DNA from 4 places in the Parabacteroides vesiculifaciens genome. Region 3 is predicted to be linked to each of the others. Evidence: riboswitches for the same ligand, from Rfam matches in the RefSeq annotation. Region 3 holds a riboswitch; each other region holds the start of a gene.
What was found. Region 3 has a riboswitch for cobalamin ahead of ACPYIV_RS20445 (porin family protein). Riboswitches for the same ligand answer to the same signal wherever they lie in the genome.
Positions count from the first base shown of each region.

Region 1: it holds a riboswitch for cobalamin, as region 3 does, so the genes downstream of both, ACPYIV_RS13670 (TonB-dependent receptor plug domain-containing protein) here and ACPYIV_RS20445 (porin family protein) in region 3, are expected to answer to the same signal.
Region 2: it holds a riboswitch for cobalamin, as region 3 does, so the genes downstream of both, ACPYIV_RS13740 (carboxypeptidase-like regulatory domain-containing protein) here and ACPYIV_RS20445 (porin family protein) in region 3, are expected to answer to the same signal.
Region 4: it holds a riboswitch for cobalamin, as region 3 does, so the genes downstream of both, ACPYIV_RS05320 (ABC transporter substrate-binding protein) here and ACPYIV_RS20445 (porin family protein) in region 3, are expected to answer to the same signal.

Region 1 is NZ_CP187555.1:3,411,360-3,416,040, reverse strand. It holds gene ACPYIV_RS13685 (hypothetical protein) at 1-408, opposite strand, end outside; gene atpB (F0F1 ATP synthase subunit A) at 1-2, opposite strand, end outside; gene ACPYIV_RS13680 (F0F1 ATP synthase subunit epsilon) at 425-658, opposite strand; gene atpD (F0F1 ATP synthase subunit beta) at 665-2,182, opposite strand; cobalamin riboswitch at 2,678-2,992, shown strand; gene ACPYIV_RS13670 (TonB-dependent receptor plug domain-containing protein) at 3,027-4,681, shown strand, end outside.
Region 2 is NZ_CP187555.1:3,425,925-3,430,605, reverse strand. It holds gene ACPYIV_RS13745 (hypothetical protein) at 1-614, opposite strand, end outside; gene ACPYIV_RS13740 (carboxypeptidase-like regulatory domain-containing protein) at 639-2,999, opposite strand; cobalamin riboswitch at 3,128-3,333, opposite strand; gene ACPYIV_RS13735 (acyltransferase) at 3,850-4,681, shown strand, end outside.
Region 3 is NZ_CP187555.1:5,087,473-5,092,153, forward strand. It holds gene ACPYIV_RS20430 (ATPase) at 1-153, shown strand, start outside; gene ACPYIV_RS20435 (lactonase family protein) at 172-1,290, shown strand; gene murQ (N-acetylmuramic acid 6-phosphate etherase) at 1,337-2,152, shown strand; cobalamin riboswitch at 2,223-2,421, shown strand; gene ACPYIV_RS20445 (porin family protein) at 2,685-3,272, shown strand; gene priA (replication restart helicase PriA) at 3,391-4,681, shown strand, end outside.
Region 4 is NZ_CP187555.1:1,331,372-1,336,052, forward strand. It holds gene ACPYIV_RS05310 (precorrin-2 C(20)-methyltransferase) at 1-638, opposite strand, end outside; gene ACPYIV_RS05315 (hypothetical protein) at 964-1,326, shown strand; cobalamin riboswitch at 1,353-1,552, shown strand; gene ACPYIV_RS05320 (ABC transporter substrate-binding protein) at 1,608-2,768, shown strand; gene ACPYIV_RS05325 (FecCD family ABC transporter permease) at 2,778-3,815, shown strand; gene ACPYIV_RS05330 (ABC transporter ATP-binding protein) at 3,815-4,681, shown strand, end outside.

The DNA of each region.
Region 1 (4,681 bases), 1.7 Mb from region 3:
ATTTTCCTCTTTCTCCCTTTTCATTCTTTTCCTTTCAAACAGATAAACCGTATATGTTTCCAATCCCAGATAAATAAAATAGAAAAGCATCAGCGTGAAGCCGAACATCTTCAGGTTTTCTCTGACCAATGCGGCATACAGCCACAGAAAAATAATCGCAAGCGTGAATTTGCAGAACCGCACTAACATAAAAGCCGTTATGGTCATATCGCCGTTGTTCTTTTTTACCCGGTCGAGTATGAAAGTCATAACTAACCCCATCACCCAATAAAAGATCGGGATGGAAGGATACCATCTGAAATAATGTTCCGGCCAGATTGTGTATAACAATACTCCCAATATCACACCAATGGCTACATTGATTAGGGTTATCAACCCCATCAGCTTCATACTTAACCATCCAGTCATGTCATATACTTTTTATTTATTCGATACAAACGGATATATAATCTCCTTTTACCTCTACGAATCCGCTCTTGATAGCCTGTTCACCTGTTTTACCATCCTTTTCATATCGGATGGTTCCCTGGCGGAGGGCCGCTATCAAGGGGGCATGATGGGGGAGGATATCAAATGAACCGGCTGCTCCCGGAAACGAAACATGTTCTGTTTCGCCTTCGAAAAGAATGCCGTCCGGTGATACAATTTCCAGTTTCATATCCGTTTAGTTTGCTTGTTCTGCCAATCGTTTTGCTTTTTCCATCACGTCCTCGATCGTGCCTACGTTCAGGAAGGCCTGTTCGGGGATGTTGTCGGTTTCTCCGTCCATGATCATCTTGAATCCGCGGATTGTCTCTTCGATGGGGACCATGACGCCCGGCACGCCGGTGAACTGTTCCGCTACGGAGAACGGCTGTGAAAGGAAACGCTGTACACGGCGGGCGCGGTTGACGGTCAGACGGTCTTCGTCGGAAAGCTCTTCCATACCGAGGATCGAGATGATGTCCTGCAATTCCTTGTTGCGTTGAAGGATCTGTTTCACACGCTGTGCCGTTTCATAATGCTCTTTGCCGACAATCAACGGGTCCAGGATGCGCGAGGTGGATTCCAGCGGGTCGACGGCCGGATAGATACCGAGCTCGGTGATCTTGCGGCTCAATACCGTCGTGGCATCCAGATGCGTAAAGGTCGTTGCCGGAGCCGGGTCCGTCAAGTCGTCTGCGGGCACATAAACAGCCTGGACGGAAGTGATGGAACCTTTCTTGGTGGAAGTGATGCGTTCCTGCATGGCTCCCATTTCGGTTGCCAGTGTCGGCTGATAACCGACGGCGGACGGCATACGTCCCAACAGGGCGGAAACTTCCGAGCCGGCCTGCGTGAACCTGAAGATGTTATCGATAAAGAAAAGGATGTCCTTCGTTTCCCCTTCTGCTGCCAGGTCACGGAAGGACTCGGCGATCGTCAGTCCCGAAAGGGCTACGGAAGAGCGGGCTCCCGGCGGTTCGTTCATCTGTCCGAACACTAATGTAGCCTGCGACTTGGCCAGTTCGTCGTAATCGATCTTCGACAAATCCCAATGACCTGCCTCCATGCTTTTCTTGAATTCGTCGCCGTAGCGGATGACTCCGGATTGGATCATCTCGCGCAGCAGGTCGTTTCCTTCACGTGTACGTTCGCCCACACCGGCAAAAACGGAAAATCCGTTGTTCTTCTTTGCGATGTTGTTGATCAGCTCCATGATAAGGACCGTCTTGCCTACGCCGGCTCCCCCGAACAGACCGATCTTGCCTCCTTTGGAATAAGGTTCGAGCAGGTCGATCACCTTAATGCCGGTGTACAAGACTTCGCGGCTGGTGGTCAGATCTTCGAACTTAGGCGGTTCGCGGTGGATCGGAAGAGCCCCTTTCCTGTCGAGTTCGGTCATCCCGTCGATGGGATGCCCCGTTACGTTCATCAAACGCCCTTTTACCTGGTCGCCGACCGGCATTGTGATGGGCGAACCATATGAAACGGCTTCCATTCCCCTCTTCAGCCCGTCTGTCGTATCCATTGCTACGGTGCGGACCGTGTTTTCCCCAATATGCTGCTGGACTTCCACAATCAGAATTTTTCCATTGGGGCGGGTTATCTCCATTGCGTCGTGAATACGGGGAAGCGTTATCTTTTCTTCCTTGTCATTATCGAAATGAATGTCCACGACCGGACCGATAACCTGTGAGATATAACCTTTTATTTCTCCCATACAATCTCTTTTTTCCTTAATCCTATTCAAATCTTCGGCTGCAATATTACGAATTATGAATTTCCGAAAACCGGAAATATTACTTTTTGATTCTTTTTGTACTTAGTTAGATATTCAACTAATTTCAACCTCTTCTGAAATAAACCAATTGTGTTCTGAAATAAACCAAAATGACAGGAATCGCTTATTTTGTAAATTGTAGAGAAAGAAGTTCCTAAGCGGGAAGTGACGTTTTGCCGACAAAAAACGGGTAGTATGTTTTGTATTGTTAAACGAGAAGGCATTTATTCTATAATCAGTGGCGGTGATTATAAAATCAGTGCCAGCGATTATATAATCCCAACCACCGATTATATAATCAGTGCCACTGATTACAGAATAAATGGCATAGTTTGTGTTTTTTATTGGGAGAGTGTGTGGCTTTTTCTGAAGGGAAACCTATTTTTTTATGATGATTGGAGACGAGGTTGCACGCAGATCGGATTTTTTTCCATACCTTTGCATTCGGATTATGGTGTAACCGTATTTGCTTCCGCTGACGGTTAGTAAAAGGGAATCCGGTGAAAGTCCGGAGCTGTACCCGTAGCTGTAAGTTCTGAAACCCCGGCAAATCTTGTTGCCACTGACGGGAAAGGGGAAAGCTGAAAGTGGAAAGTTGAAAGTTTAAATGCGAATAACTCTCAACTTTTAACTCTCGACTTCCGACCGATTCGTTGGGAAGGCTGCCGTTAGTTGGTAATTGTCCGTTATCAATTATCAATCGAAAAGGGGAGAACAAGCCAGAAAACCTGCCATTATTCGGTATCCGGTTCCTCGGGTAAAGGGACTGATGAATCGAAAAGGTATGCAGAATTTATTAATAAAACGATTGTCGGGCTTGTTATGTGCCTGGCTGTTTCCGCTTGTCGCTTTGTATGCGCAGGTAGACACGACGACCTATCACCAGCTTTCGGGTGTCGAGGTGCTGGGAAAGGTACGCCCTTCCACAACCCGCGAGAGCACGCCGCTCCAGGTGATGGACAAGGCCGGGATCGAACGGCTCGGTGTGCAGGATTTGTCGGAAGCCGTGAAGCGCTTTTCCGGTGTGACCGTGCAGGATTACGGGGGTATAGGAGGCTTGAAAACGGTTTCCGTCCGCAGCCTCGGCGCCAAGCATACGGCTGTCAGCTATGACGGGGTGACGGTGACGGACGCGCAGAGCGGCCAGGTGGATATCAGCCGCTTCTCCTTAGATAATGTCGATATGATCTCCTTGTCGATCGGCCAGGCGGATGATATTTTTCAGACGGCACGGATGTATGCGTCGGCGGGGGCGTTGAGTATAAAGACTGCGGCTCCCCTATTTAAGGATAAATCCTATAATGCTTATGTGAAACTGAAAGGTGGATCATTCGGCTTGTTCAATCCGGTGGTCCGTTATGAGCAGAGGATGGGAAATCGTTGGTCCGCTTCTCTGCATGCAGATTGGTTGAGTGCAAAAGGGGATTATCCTTTTACATTGGTAAATGGTAAGGAAGTTACAGAAGAAATACGTAAGAACAGCGATGTGCAATCTCTTCGTCTGGAAGGAAATGTGTATGGTAATTTCGGACGGGCTGGAAAACTGAACGGCAAGGTGTATTATTACGATTCGGAACGGGGACTTCCCGGCTCGGTAATCCTTTATAACAGTAATGCCCGTGAACGGGTGTGGGATAATAACTTTTTTACGCAGCTTCATTATGAGAATGAGTGGACTGACCGCCTGAAGTTCCAGGCAAATGCCAAATACAATTATTCGTTCAGCAAGTATCGGGATATCAGTAATAAATATTCAGGAGGCAAACAGGAAGATTTGAATACTCAGAACGAGTATTACGGATCGGCCGGAATTTTGTATACGCCCTTTTCTTCTATTTCTTTTTCGTTGAATACGGATATCGCGCGAAATACGTTGGACAATAATTTTGTAAAGGCTCCGGCTCCCAAACGTTGGACTTCGCTTACCGCATTTGCCGCACAATATAAAAGTCCGGTATTGACAGCAACGGCCAGTTTGCTGGGCACTTTTATAACAGACAAGGTGGAGAATGGAGACAGGCCGGCTGATAAGAAAAGGCTTTCTCCGGCAGTAAGTCTCTCCTGGCGTCCGTTCGCGGAACAGTCTTTCCGTATCCGGGCTTCTTACAAAGATATATTCCGTGTCCCGACTTTTACGGATCTCTATTACTTGCGTATGGGGAATGTCAATTTGAAACCCGAAAAAGCAACTCAATATAACATTGGACTTACATGGAATGACGAGATCGGCCCTTTTATACGCTTGTTGAGCGTTTCTGTTGACGGGTATTACAATAAGGTGAGTGATAAGATTGTCGCTATTCCGAATATGTACATCTGGAAAATGATGAATATGGGGGAAGTCGAAATCAAGGGGATAGATGTAAACCTAAGTGCCAATATACCTTTATATATATATAAGGATATGTCCCTCTTGCTTTCGTCCGCTTATAGTTACCA
Region 2 (4,681 bases), 1.7 Mb from region 3:
TTTTCATTATAGGTAAGGATGCCTGATGTCGTGAACTTCTTCGTCTCTTCCCCTTCAATCTCTGATTTTGGCAGTGGGATCTTCAAGGTACCTTCTTCGAGGATCGACATGTCGTCTGTGTTCAGTTTGCTCCAGATGATCTGGCTTGCGTCACCGTTGGCAGACATGATGACGAGCGTGTTGTCGTTGATCCAGGAATGTGTATAGGAACGTACCTTATAGGTGTTCGTCTTGAACGGACATGCTCCCGTTTCGGTTACCTTGTTATCCTTAATCTGATATTTCACGAAACGGTCGTTGCTTGAAGGGATCTGGTAGTAATATTTCCCTCTCGAGATGCTTTCCATCGAATAGTCTCCCAATTCGGTCCCTTCGCCTTTAATAGTGATGGTCCCCATATCGGCCGTCAGTTTATCGACACTGTTGACCACTGTCGTGTTCTTGCTGCTCATGCCGCCATGTTTGCCTACGGTTAGGAACAGGTCGAAATGATATTTGCTTTCATCACCGGTTACCGGCACGTCTTTTAAATCATCGTCATCGGAACAAGCCGTGAAACCAAGTGAGATCAGGGCTGTCATGAAGACAAGCAATGTGAATTTGAACTTCTTCATTTTTTTTGTTTTTAAATATGAATGTTAATAGATAAAGACTCTGAACTTTGCAAAGAAAGCACGGCCGGGTTTTTGGAGCTTATAGTTGTCATAAGCTGTTTCATCGAGGAAATTCGAGCATTCCAATGCGATGTTATAACGGTCATGCTTCCATGAATAGGTGACATTGGCATTGCAGATATGTTGCGAGGGAATACGGGCTTTGGTATCGCGGTTGCCATAAGCCTCCCAGGTCAGGAAATACCAGTGCACCCACTGGAAGGTACAGCCCAGACGCAGCTTATTGTCCTGTTGCAGGAGGTTGCGGAACGTATAGCTCGCCTCCGCGCTGCCGAACAGCCAGGGGCGGTTCGGTACGTGGTTGTCGTATGTAGCCGAAGGTTTGCCGTCTTCTTTGTATTTTTGCTGGTCACGGGCATCCTGGTAGCTGACATTGGCCATGAACTGCAACCGGCCGTCCCAGTCGTAGCGGACTTCCCCCTCTACTCCTTTGATATGGACGGCGGGATCGTTGACATACTGCATCATGCCTTCTTTTTCGATAACTGAGGTCTGTATATAATTATCCACGTAACGCAGGAACCCGTTTGCCTCATAATAGACCGTATGCCGGCCGGCAGGATGCCAGGTCCCGAACAGGGCGAGGTTGACATTGTTGCTTTTCTCCGGTTCCAGTGCGACATTGGCATAGACGGTGGTCCCGTTGCCTAACAGTTCACGGGCGATGGGCAGACGTACACTGTGTTCAAAAGATACTTTTACCGCAAGAGGGTCGAAGAAGATGTAACGCAGCCCGACCCCGTAGCCTAAATAATTTTTGGTGGCGGAACCCTGCACTTTGTCCGATCCCGTCACGGCGGACTGGTCCGTCTGCCGGATATCCGGGTGGTTCACATAATCTTTGGCAAAGAATACATTCTGCATCTTTCCGTCCAGAAACGACTGGCTGTAGGTCAGCCCGATAATATGTTTGGTCACAGCATCGTTCGAGGGTTCGAAGCTCTGGTCCAGGTCATCATAGCGGTCGTTCCCGGTCCGGCTCATGTGGTAGTTCAAGTTGAAGCCGTGGTGACCGTTCAGCCGGTAATCCAGATTGGCACGCGCGATAGTCAGGGGGCGTTTGTAGTGGCGTATGGAGGGTTCATTGCCCCTGATTTCGTTGCGCTGGCTCACGATGTAGCCTCCATCCCAATAATATTTCCGGTAGGCCGTATCGATTGTGATAGAATGGTCCCATGTATGTGAAAGAGTCGCTTTCAGTGTCATGCCTTCGGTTATGAAATTATATTTGCTGTAACGTGCCGACAGGTTCCAGGCATCCGAATTGCGCTCAGCCATGCCATAGACTTTAGTCTGTACGGAACCGGTCTGCAACTCTTTGTCTGTTTTGGAGTAAGAGGCGGAGACAAACAGTTCGTCAGCCCATCGCTTGCCTGTAATTCCGGCTTCTATCTGTGCCAACAGCGAGAAATAGCCATCATGGAAACGTTTTGGATTGCCATAGATAAATTGATCACCTGCTTCATTACGCATCTGTACGTCTTTCATCCGGTAGTCGTTCTTGGAATAGTTGATGCCGGCGGCAGGGCGAATGATCAATCCGGTATGCCGTTCGACAAACTGAGCGTTCAGGTCGGCGCGATGGGTATGGAAAGAACCGACGCTGTAAGAAGCATCCATGAAGTTCTTCTTTTCCGCCTGGGTAATGATGTTGACTACGCCACCCAACGCATCCGTACCCAACGAGGCCGGTACTACGCCTTTATAGATTTCCACCCGGTCGATCAGGTTAACGGGCAGGTTTGCGAGCGTTACGCTGCTCCCTTTGCTATCCAACGGCACACCGTCGATGAAGTAGCGCACGGAATTACCGGACAGTCCGTTGATCGAGAGGTCGAAATCAGAACCTATGCCCCCCTCTTCACGTACTTTGACACCAGCCGTGCGATTGACTAGTTCATTCAGGTTATGAAGCGAATTAATGACAGGTTTCACATCGAGCGCATTGACCGAAAGCGCACCCTCCCTTGCCTTTTGCGATTGTGTCTTCCCATACACTTCCACGGAGTTCAGGTTTACAGAACTTTCTTCCAGTTTGAAATCGAGGGTTTTGTCGCGGTGGAGGTCGAGTGAAGTTTTAATTGTCCGGTATCCTAAGGAGGAGACGACAAACGTATGTTTGCCGGGAGATACTTTCAGGGAATAACGCCCGTTGTCATCCGTATAAGTACCGGATGTTGTATTTTCGACAGCGATCGTTACTAATGACAGGGGAGCGCCTTGTCGGTCGGTGACTCTCCCGGAGATCGTAATTTTGTTTTGTGCCGTCAGGCCCGACTGAGACAGGCAGACAAACAAAAGAAGTACATGTACAAAGACTTTCATTTTAATCCTTGATATAGCGTTCATGACTTGCTTAAGGGAATGCACACAAGGAGAAACGATTTCTTTATGTAGAGAGATAAAGATTGACCTGACTCGATGTTTTGCTGCTTTATTTCCCGAAAGCATTAAAACTATGTTCGTTCTTGGCAGGTCTTCTGACTTGTTCCGTCTTTGAATGCCTTCCCATCCGGTAACGGACAGTGGCTTATAGCGTATTCAAAGATTTGGAGAGGAACTTACAGCAGCGGGTCTGTTCAGGATTTGCACCTGATTCCCTTTTCATCACGTTCCCGTAGCGATTGGGAGTCGTGAAACCAAAACTGTGGCAAAGGTAAGAAAAAAGTCTGTCCTCACAAATGGGGCTGCTAAAAAACCAGGGCGACCGCACCAAATTCATTTTTAAGCAATACGATCTTATGGACTACATAATATAAGGAATAATCTATCCCTGCTACAAGAAAACTTATCTACATAGGCATAAAAAACATCGGAGTGCCTATCAATTCTGTAATCAGTGCCAGTGATTATAAAATCAGTGCCAGCAATTATATAATCACAACCACTGATTATAAAATCACTGACACCGATTACAGAATCGGCAGGCACTTAAGAAAGAATTATTCGGGACAAAAACGGTTTTTTCTCTCCATAGAAATAAAAAATTGTTACTGCTGGATTTGGTGCGGTTGCCCTAGTCGTCTATACCTGTTTGAGGGGATTCCCGGCTTTTTCCCTATCTTTGCCCTCCAATTAAACTGTATCCGGAAAATCACGAAGTTTTTCCACCATGAATACATGTTTCGCCTGAAGAATTAAATCATCTTATTAATATTAGTAATTAAGCAAACAAATGAAACGTATCGTTTTTTTGGATTATGTACGCGTGTTCGCCTGCTTCCTTGTGATAGTCGTGCACGCCAGTGAAAATTTTTACGGTGCTCCCGGTTCGACTGACATGGTGGGACCGCAAGCCTTTCTGGCCAATGAGTCGGACCGGTTGTGGGTGTCTATGTACGACGGCTTTTCGCGTATGGCTGTGCCTTTGTTTATAATTGTCTCCGCTTTTCTCCTTGCGCCGATGAAAGAAGGACAGACCATGTGGCAATTCTACCGCCGGCGTTGCATCCGCATCCTGCCGCCGTTTTTCATATTTATGATACTCTACAGCACCCTGCCGATGTTGTGGGGACAGATCGACGGAGAGACATCCCTCAAAGATCTGTCGCGTATCTTCCTTAACTTCCCGACATTAGCCGGACACTTGTGGTTCATGTACCCCTTAATCGGCATCTACCTCTTCATACCTATCATTTCGCCCTGGTTGAGCAAGGCTACGCCCAAAGAAGAACGTTTCTTTATCGGGTTGTTCCTGTTAACAACCTGTATGCCATACTTAAACCGCTGGTTCGGGGAAGTCTGGGGGCAATGTTTCTGGAACGAATACCATATGTTGTGGTACTTTTCCGGTTACTTAGGTTATCTCGTGCTGGCACATTACATACATGTCCACCTGACCTGGAACCGTTCCAGACGTTTCATCATCGGAACCGCCTTGATGATTGTCGGGGCTGCTTTGACCATCTACTCATTCTATGTACAGGCCATACCCGGAGAGATCCTTCCCACGCCCGTATTGGAAATAGGATGGGCGTTCTGCACGATCAACTGTGTGCTTCTCACGG
Region 3 (4,681 bases):
TGCCGTCAGGATCATCCAGTCCATCTAATAGGCTCCATTGCCTGGTATTACCAGGATATATTGAGAGATATAGTCCGTGAGTTCGGGCTTCGTTTAGGTACGGTCGTTCAAAGTCCGGTTCATGGTTTGATCAGATATCACAGTATTTTATAAATAATAAATTTTTGATGTATGTCGATATTAAAGTATTTTTTAGCTGGGTTGTTAATTATGGCAATAACATCGTGTATGCAAAAGGAGAGTGAATTGTTTTTGTTTGTCGGATCGTATGCCGATGCGTCGGAGCCGGGTATCAATCTGTATCGGTTCGATGTGGAGAAAGGGACGGCTGTGCCGGTGAAGAGCCTGTCGGGTATTCAGGACCCCTCTTATTTAGCCGTGAGCCAGGATGGCAAGTTTGTTTATTCGGTAAGTGAAACGGCCGTGCCGGATGCAAAGGTATGCGCCTATTCGTTTGACAAAAGCACCGGAACGCTTTCTCTGATGAACGAGCAGAAGACGGACGGGAGCGCTCCCTGCTATATCTGGGTGGACAGTAAATGCCGGATGGCTGCCACGGCCAATTATAACGGCGGGAGCATCAGTGTTTTCCCGATCTCGGCCGATGGCACTCTGCAACCGGCAAAAGTATATGCGTATGAAGGAGGCACGCCGGGGTCCGAACGCCAGGCAGTCCCGCACCTGCATTGCGTCTACACCTCGCCGGATGGGAACTATTTGTATGCCAATGACCTGGGAACAGACCGAATCTATAAATACGAAATCATCGCTTCCGGTGAGGGCTTGAGCCTCCGGGAAGGCACGCCGGCATCCTTTGGCCTGCCGGCAGGAGAAGGACCCCGCCATACGGTTTTCCACCCGAACGGGAAATGGGCTTACCTGATCAGCGAGCTTTCGGGACGCGTCGCTGTTATGAATTACGACAAGGGCAACCTGACCCCGGTCCAGTTTATCGAAGCCGACACCTTGCACGTCTCCGGTAGCGGCGATATACACATCACGCCGGACGGCCGTTTCCTGTATGCCTCCAACCGTCTGAAAGGCGACGGCATCGCGATTTTCTCTATCGATCAGGCAGACGGGCAACTGACGAAAGCCGGCTATCAGCTAACCGGCATCCATCCGCGTAATTTCATTATCACTCCCAACGGCAAGTTCCTGCTTTGCGCCTGCCGGGACAGCAATGTCGTGCAAGTGTATGAAATAGACAAGCAAAGCGGCTTATTGAAAGATACGGGAAAAAACATCCGGGTAAGCAAGCCGGTCTGCCTGAAGTTTACGAATATATGAATGTGATATTTTTTAGTAGCTTTGCACCTGCAAATCGTAATAAGCTATGTCATTCATCAAGATAACAGAACAGGATTCCCGCTATAACGACCTGGAACGGAAATCCGTCCGGGAGCTGCTCGAAGATATCAATACGGAAGATCAGAAGGTGGCGTTGGCCGTCCGGAAGACGATCCCCAAAATAGAAGAATTGGTTCTGCAGATCGTACCCCGGATGAAGCAGGGCGGACGTATCTTTTATCTGGGAGCCGGAACCAGCGGACGCTTGGGGGTTTTGGACGCTTCTGAAATCCCCCCGACGTTCGGGATGCCTTCCTCTCTGATTATCGGCTTGATAGCCGGTGGCGATACCGCCCTACGCAATCCGGTGGAGAATGCCGAAGACGATGAGGAACGCGGCTGGCAAGAATTGTTGGAGCACCAGATCAATACGAAAGATACCGTGATCGGCATTGCAGCTTCCGGGACGACTCCCTATGTGACCGGCGCCCTCCGCAAAGCACGCGAACAGGGCATCCTGACCGCCTCGATCACCAGCAATCCCGACTCGCCGATGGCGGCGGAGGCCGATGTGGCAATCGAAATGATTGTCGGCCCGGAGTTCGTCACCGGCAGTTCCCGTATGAAATCCGGTACGGGACAGAAAATGATCCTGAACATGATCTCCACTTCCGTCATGATCCGGCTTGGACGGGTAAAAGGAAACCGGATGGTCAATATGCAACTCACCAATCAGAAACTTATAGACCGTGGAACCCGTATGGTCGCCGAAGAATTGGGCCTTCCCTATGACCAGTCCCGCCATTTGCTGCTGATGTACGGCTCCGTTCAGGAGGCCGTCGAGGCTTACCGCAAGGCTTAGCGGAAAAAACGAAAGTCGGTAATAGCTTTATTTTTCTATAAGAAGATGGGAAATATATGGAAAATATCTTTATATTTGTCCCATGCATTGTTCCTGCTTCGCAATCTGCGGAAAAGGATTAAAAGGGAATCGGGTGTAAATCCCGGACAGTCCCGCTGCTGTAAGCTTCATAGACGGATTGGGCAATTCTTTTATGCCACTGACGAAAAGTTGGGAAGGCGCTCATACCGGAAGTAAGTCAGAAGACCTGCAACGCATATATTTTCGACGGCTTCGAGGAAAGGCCGGAAGAGAACAGTGAAGCCGCAGGCTTTTGCCTTTCTTAATCTCCGTTTCCCGTAGCCTATTGTTCTTGTTTTTAATTATTTTGCCATAATAATTAGGAAAAGAGGCATGAACCTGTGTGCGGGATGAGCTCCGCCCCCGGTTCATGCTTTCCTTTTACGGGCGGCAACACTTAGGCGGTGATATTTGTTTATTATTGGAAAAGTGCGTTTATTTGTAATTCGTATTAACTAATTAAAGAAAAAGTATGAAGAAGATTGTAGGGCTTATATTGTTGGCAGTAATGGCGTTGATTGCCGTGCCTGCGAAATCCCAGATTAAGTTCGGTATAAAAGGCGGTTTGAATATTTCGTCTGTCCATTTCAACAAGGACATTGTCGGAAAGGATAATGTGACTGGATTTAATATCGGTCCGATGGTGGAGGTGATGGCTCCGGTGATGGGAGTGGGCTTTGATGCGGCTATCCTGTACTCGCAAAAAGGGATAGGCGTGAAGAGCGAGAAAGACATTAAGAATGACTATATAGATGTGCCGGTCAACCTAAAATGGAAATTCGGCTTGCCGATTGTCAAAGGCTATCTGGCTGCCGGTCCGTATGTCGGTTTCCGTGTGGGAGGCGATAAGTTCTGGGATATTCCGGGATCGGTCGGAGACCAGTTGAAGGCAAAGAGTTTCAATGCCGGTTTGAACTTGGGTGCCGGTGTGGAACTGATCAAACATTTGCAGGTCGGTTTTAACTATGCTCTCGGTTTGACGGATGATTATAGCGCATCCAAGTTCGAATTAAACGGTAAGAATCGCGGTTGGTCTGTTACGGCCGCCATCCTGTTCTAAAAAGGAATAAAGAAGATTCGTGATCAGATAAACGGAGGCCGGGCTTTAAGAGTCCGGCCTTTTTTGTTACTTTTGGCATCGCGAAGAACAATAGGTTTATTATATAAACAGAATAAGAATGAAGTACGCAGACGTCATACTCCCGCTTCCGTTGGAGAACAGCTATACCTATAGCATACCGCCCGATCTGGAACAGACGGTGACACCCGGTTGCCGGGTGATCGTCCACTTCGGAAAGAAGCGTTACTATACCGCTATCGTCATGGATGTGCACGAGCGTGGGGGCGATAGCCAGTATGAGACGAAGGAGATTTACGCCTTACTGGATGCCACGCCTGTGCTCCGTCGTCCGCAACTTCGTTTTTGGAAGTGGATTGCATCCTATTACCTGTGTAAACTGGGAGATGTTTATAAGGCGGCTTTGCCTTCCGGTCTGAAGCTGGAGAGCGAAACGGCCGTTACCTATAATGAAGAGTTCGAAGCCGACGGTCCTTTGAGGCCGAATGAACAGGCCGTGCTGGATGCCTTTACCGGTGTCCTGAAACTGACGGTCTCCGAACTGGAAAAGAAAACCGGATTGCGGAATGTCGTGCCCGTTGTCGCCTCCCTGATGGCAAAAGGTGCGGTCGAGGTGAGCGAGGAGATGAAACGGGGTTTTGTGCCGAAGATGCAGACCTTTATCCGTCTTGCCGAAACATATAAGGATGCAGAGACGCACGGCCGTGCGTCTCTGCAATCCGTATTTGACGACCTCAAGCGGGCTAAGAAGCAGGAACACCTGCTGATCTGCTTCCTGGAACTCAGTCATGCGCTTAATCCGGCACTGGCACGCGAATTGTCGAAGAAGGAATTGCTGGAGAGCAGCGGTTGTTCTCCTGCCATATTGGACGGTTTGCTGAAACGGGGTGTGCTCGAAAGTTATGAGAAAGAGGTGGGACGATTGCAGGTCCAGGTATGCCGCCTGCAACCTCTTAACCCTTTAAGTCCGGCACAGGAGAAGGCCTATGGGGAGATACATGAGGTGTTCCGGGAGAAAGAAGTCTGCTTGTTACATGGCGTTACTTCGAGCGGGAAGACGGAAGTCTACATGCGCCTGATCGACGAGGTGCTGAAGATGGGCCGCCAGGTTTTGTACTTGTTGCCCGAGATCGCCATTACCACCCAAATCACGGAACGGCTTGCCAAGTTGTTCGGCGATAAGCTGCTGGTCTATCATTCCAAATTTTCAGATAACGAGCGGGTGGAAGTCTGGAACCGCTTGTTGCATACGGGCGAACCGATGCTGGTATTAGGTGTCCGCTCTTCCCTGTTTTTGCCGTTCAAAGATTTAGGCTTGATTATTATAGACGAGGAGCATGAGAATACCTATAAGCAGCAGGACCCGGCTCCGCGCTATCATGCCCGGAATG
Region 4 (4,681 bases), 1.4 Mb from region 3:
GAGGTATAAAACTCTTTTCCGGTCCCCACATTTTCGAAATAGTGGAAGTTCACCTGCGGATGTAACCGGATGCAGGTATGGACGGCCTCCACGCATTGGGACAGCTTCATGATGACGACCACATAACCGGCCTCGATCTTTTCCGACAATTCTTCCGCCGTCAGCATTCCGGGTATGACGATGATCTGTTCTTCCTGTTTGACGATATGCAAGCCGGCCAAAGCACCTGCCGCAATGAAGGCGGGGATTCCGGCGGTTCGTTCCACTTCGATCCGGTTCTCCCTGAATTTGTCATATATATATTGTATGGATGAATAGAACCCGGCATCGCCTTCCGCCACAATGACCACCTTTTTCCCTTCATGCCAGGCGGAAACAGCCTTTTCATACAAGGCGTCGTAGGCTTTCCTGGCTTCGGTGCGGTCTTTGCTCATCGGGAGCGTGAAGAGCCGGATTGCGGATTCACCGATTTCCAGTTCCTCGATAATATGGGCTGCGCGGGAGAGGGGTTGCCCGCTTTTGTTCATGGTGGCAGGGCAATAGATGATATCGGCCTGTTGTAGCTTTTTCAAGCCTTTCAGGGTGATCAGTTCCGGTTCTCCCGGGCCGAGCGATACGAAGCAGATGGGGTACGACATTATGCGTTTTATTTATTTGGTGCGCAAAAGTGAGGAAAATCGCGGAACTTTCCAAATCCGCATTCCACAATTGTGGGGATAATATCCACACTCCCCGTTCTACAGGCTTTAATGTCCCGTTTGTTTCATCAGGTTGAAACTATCGTTTCAAGCGGAGACACTTTTGTTTCTGATATTGAAACTAAAGTGTCCTGCAAGGGAAACATTTACGGAGTTATGGAGAGTATTTACGGAGAAAGAGACCGTTTTTATGTTCTTTGGCATATAATTTGTATTTAATGGGGCGATTAGAAAAAGGTAAATAGATTGTTTAAAATTTTAGGTTATGAAGAAGTTGGTATTAATGGTGACTATGGTGGTTTCATGTGTCTTTATGTCTCAAAACGGTTATGCGCAGGCAGGACAAGACGGGAATACGGATATCGATATGTTGAGTATGAAAAATTTCTATGCCGTCGATATCGTCGATGTGGATCTTGCCGCACAGGAAGCAATTTACAATGCGTATGAGAATTGCCTGATCAAAGAAGTGTACAAATCGAATGGCAGCGGCAGCCCTATCCAGTATAAAGTCTCTCTCGAAACGACCGATCAGCGAAACCTGGTTGTTGCTTTCGACGAAAGCGGCCGTGTACTGAAGGTCATGCCGGAAGACGAATATCTGGCAGCCCGTAAGGAAAACAGATAAATCATCATTCTTTCTTCTTTTTTTATTACTTTTGCCGCTGAAACAGGTTCTGTTATCCTTTTCTGGATATGGGATTAAAAGGGAACCGGGTGGAAATCCCGGACAGACCACGCTGCTGTGAAACTTCGGGAACATACCGGCAATACTCTATGCCACTGATCGGGGGATCGGGAAGGTGTCCGGGATGGAAGTAAGTCAGAAGACCTGCCGTTTCGGTTTGGAAGAGTTTTGTCCTCGTGGGGCGGACAAGGTTGCCCGGTTGTAATAAAATAATATTGAATATGAAAAAATGCCTGGCAGGGTGTTACCTGCTCATGTCGTTGTGTGTCGCATCTTCGTGTACGACTAAAAACAATCAACAGACCGGTAAGGTGGAGACGGCGGAAGAAAGCACGTTCTCCGGTGTCCGTATCGTACCGGGGTATGCCCGTGGTTTCGAATTGTCCTATCGGGACGGATATGTCTTGGTGGATATCCGGGACCCGCAGAATGAGGAGAGCACGACTTTCCATTATGCACTTGTCAGGAGAGGGATGAAACCGGCCGGCATCCCCGGATCATATACCGTGATCGAGACACCCATCAGGAGTGTTATCTGCATGACCTCTTTGCAGTTGTCCAATTTTATCAAGATGGGCGAACTGGACAAGGTAGTAGGAGTGACCAGCACCCGGCATCTGTTCAATAAGGAGATGAACGAACGCCTGGAGAGTGGAAAGACCGCCAAGATCGGCATAGAAGGGAATTTTGACAACGAAGTGATCATGAGCATGAACCCCGACCTGATCCTTGTCTCGCCTTTCAAACGGGGCGGGTATGAGACATTGAAGGATGTCGGCATCCCTCTGATCCCGCATTTAGGTTATAAGGAGATGACGCCGCTGGGACAGGCGGAATGGGTGAAGTTCGTCGGCTTGTTGTTAGGACAGGAGCAAAAGGCGAACGAAACGTTCGACGCCATCGCGATGCGTTATAATGAATTGAAGGAACTAACGGCGGAAGGAAAGGTGAAGAAGCGCCCGGTCGTGCTGAGCGGTGAGATGCGGGGCGGGAACTGGTATGCCGTGGGAGGGGAGAGCTTCCTCGCCCAACTGTTCGAGGATGCCGGAGCCGACTATTTCCTGAAAGACGACAAACGCTCGGGAGGTGTGACGCTTGACTTCGAAACTGTCTACAACCAAGGTGACGAAGCCGACTATTGGCGCATCGTGAACAGCTATCCGGGCACATTCAGCTATGAGGCGCTGAAGGAGCAGGACCCGCGTTATGCCGATTTCCGTGCTTTCAAGGAGAAAGGGATTATCTATTGCAATATGAAAGATACGCCTTTTTATGAAAGTATGCCGACCGAGCCGGAGGTCGTGTTGGCCGACCTGTTGTATATATTCCATCCGGACCTGCTGCCCGATCATACTCCCGTTTATTATGCCCGACTCAAATAAGTTGCACGAATGAGACATTCCACTACTTTTCTGATGTTGCTCATCGTAGCGTCTATCTTAGCCCTGATGTTCCTGAACCTGGTGCTGGGATCGGTGTCTATTCCTTTGAAGTCTGTCTGGAACATTGTCTGCGGATTGGGAGACGAGCCGGTGACCTGGCAGAATATCGTCTGGAAATCACGTCTCCCGCAGGCGTTGACAGCCTTAGTGGCGGGAGCGGGCCTGGCGATAAGCGGCTTGCAGATGCAGACTGTTTTCCGGAATCCGCTGGCGGGTCCATCCGTGCTGGGGATCAGTTCCGGAGCGAGTATGGGCGTGGCTTTTGTGGTGCTGTTGAGCGGTAGCCTCGGAGGGGTGGCACTTAGCAAATTAGGGTTTATGGGAGAGATCGCGCTTTCGATTGCGGCTGTGATCGGTTCACTGTCGGTGATGGCGTTGATCGTATATGTGTCGCAGAAGGTGAAGGGGAACGTGACTTTGCTGATTATCGGTGTGATGATCGGCTACGTGGCGAATGCGGTGATCGGCGTGCTGAAGTTCTTCAGTGTGGAGGAAGATATTCGCGCCTACGTGATCTGGGGCTTAGGCAGTTTCTCCCGTGTTTCCGGCAATCAGATGATGCTGTTTGTCGCGATCATGGCGATTCTGATCCCTTTGTCATTCCTGCTGATCAAGACACTGAACCTAATGCTGCTCGGTGACGGTTATGCCCGTAACTTGGGGCTGAATATCAAGCGGGCACGTCTTCTGGTTATCACCTCGGCAGGAGTGTTGACGGCGATCGTGACGGCCTATTGCGGACCGGTCATCTTTCTGGGCCTGGCTGTCCCGCACCTTTGCCGGGCTATTTTCCAGACGTCCGACCACCGGGTATTGATGCCTGCCGTTCTGTTTGCCGGTGCTGCGCTGGCACTCGCCTGCAACCTGATCGCCCGGATGCCCGGCTTCGAAGGGGCTTTGCCGGTCAACTCGGTGACTGCCTTAGTTGGAGCCCCGGTAGTGGCTTCCGTGCTATTCAGCAAACGTAAGAACGAACTGAACGAATGATGAAGCAAGACACGATTCATATAAACGACCTTTCGATCGGCTACCGGACGAAGAACGATACAAAGTTGGTGGCGAGCCATATACAGGCCCGGATCTATAGTGGTGAATTAACTTGTCTTTTAGGGGCGAACGGGGTCGGTAAGTCGACGCTCTTACGCACGTTGTCGGCTTTTCAGCCGAAGTTGGGAGGTGAGATCGCCGTCTTGGGACGTGATATGGACAGCTATTCGGACAAAGAGTTAAGCGCAACGATCGGTGTTGTCCTGACGGAGAAATGCGATATCCGGAATATGTCCGTACGCGAACTGGTCGAGATGGGACGCAGTCCCTACACCGGTTTCTGGGGGCGGTTGGGCAAGGAGGATAAGCAGGTCGTGGAAGAGTCGATCGCCCTGGTACGGATCGAGAACCTGGCTTACCGCATGGTGCATACTCTCTCGGACGGGGAGCGGCAGAAGGTCATGATCGCTAAAGCACTGGCCCAGGAAACACCTGTGATCTTCTTAGACGAACCGACCGCTTTCCTTGATTTCCCAAGCAAGGTGGAGATCATGCAATTGCTCCATCATCTGACACGAAGCACGAATAAGACGATTTTCCTCTCCACGCACGACCTCGAACTGGCGCTCCAGATAGCTGACAAGATCTGGCTGATGGACCGGACGAACGGGATTACGACCGGTACGCCCGAAGATCTTGCCCTGAGCGGATACCTGAGCGGCTTCTTTGCCCGCAAGGGAATCGTGTTCGACACGGAGACTGGCTTGTTTCGTATCGATAACCAGTATTCGAAAGAGATACGTCTGACCGGTCACGGACAGAAATATGCGATGGTCCGTAAGGCGCTCCAGCGGAACGGCATACGG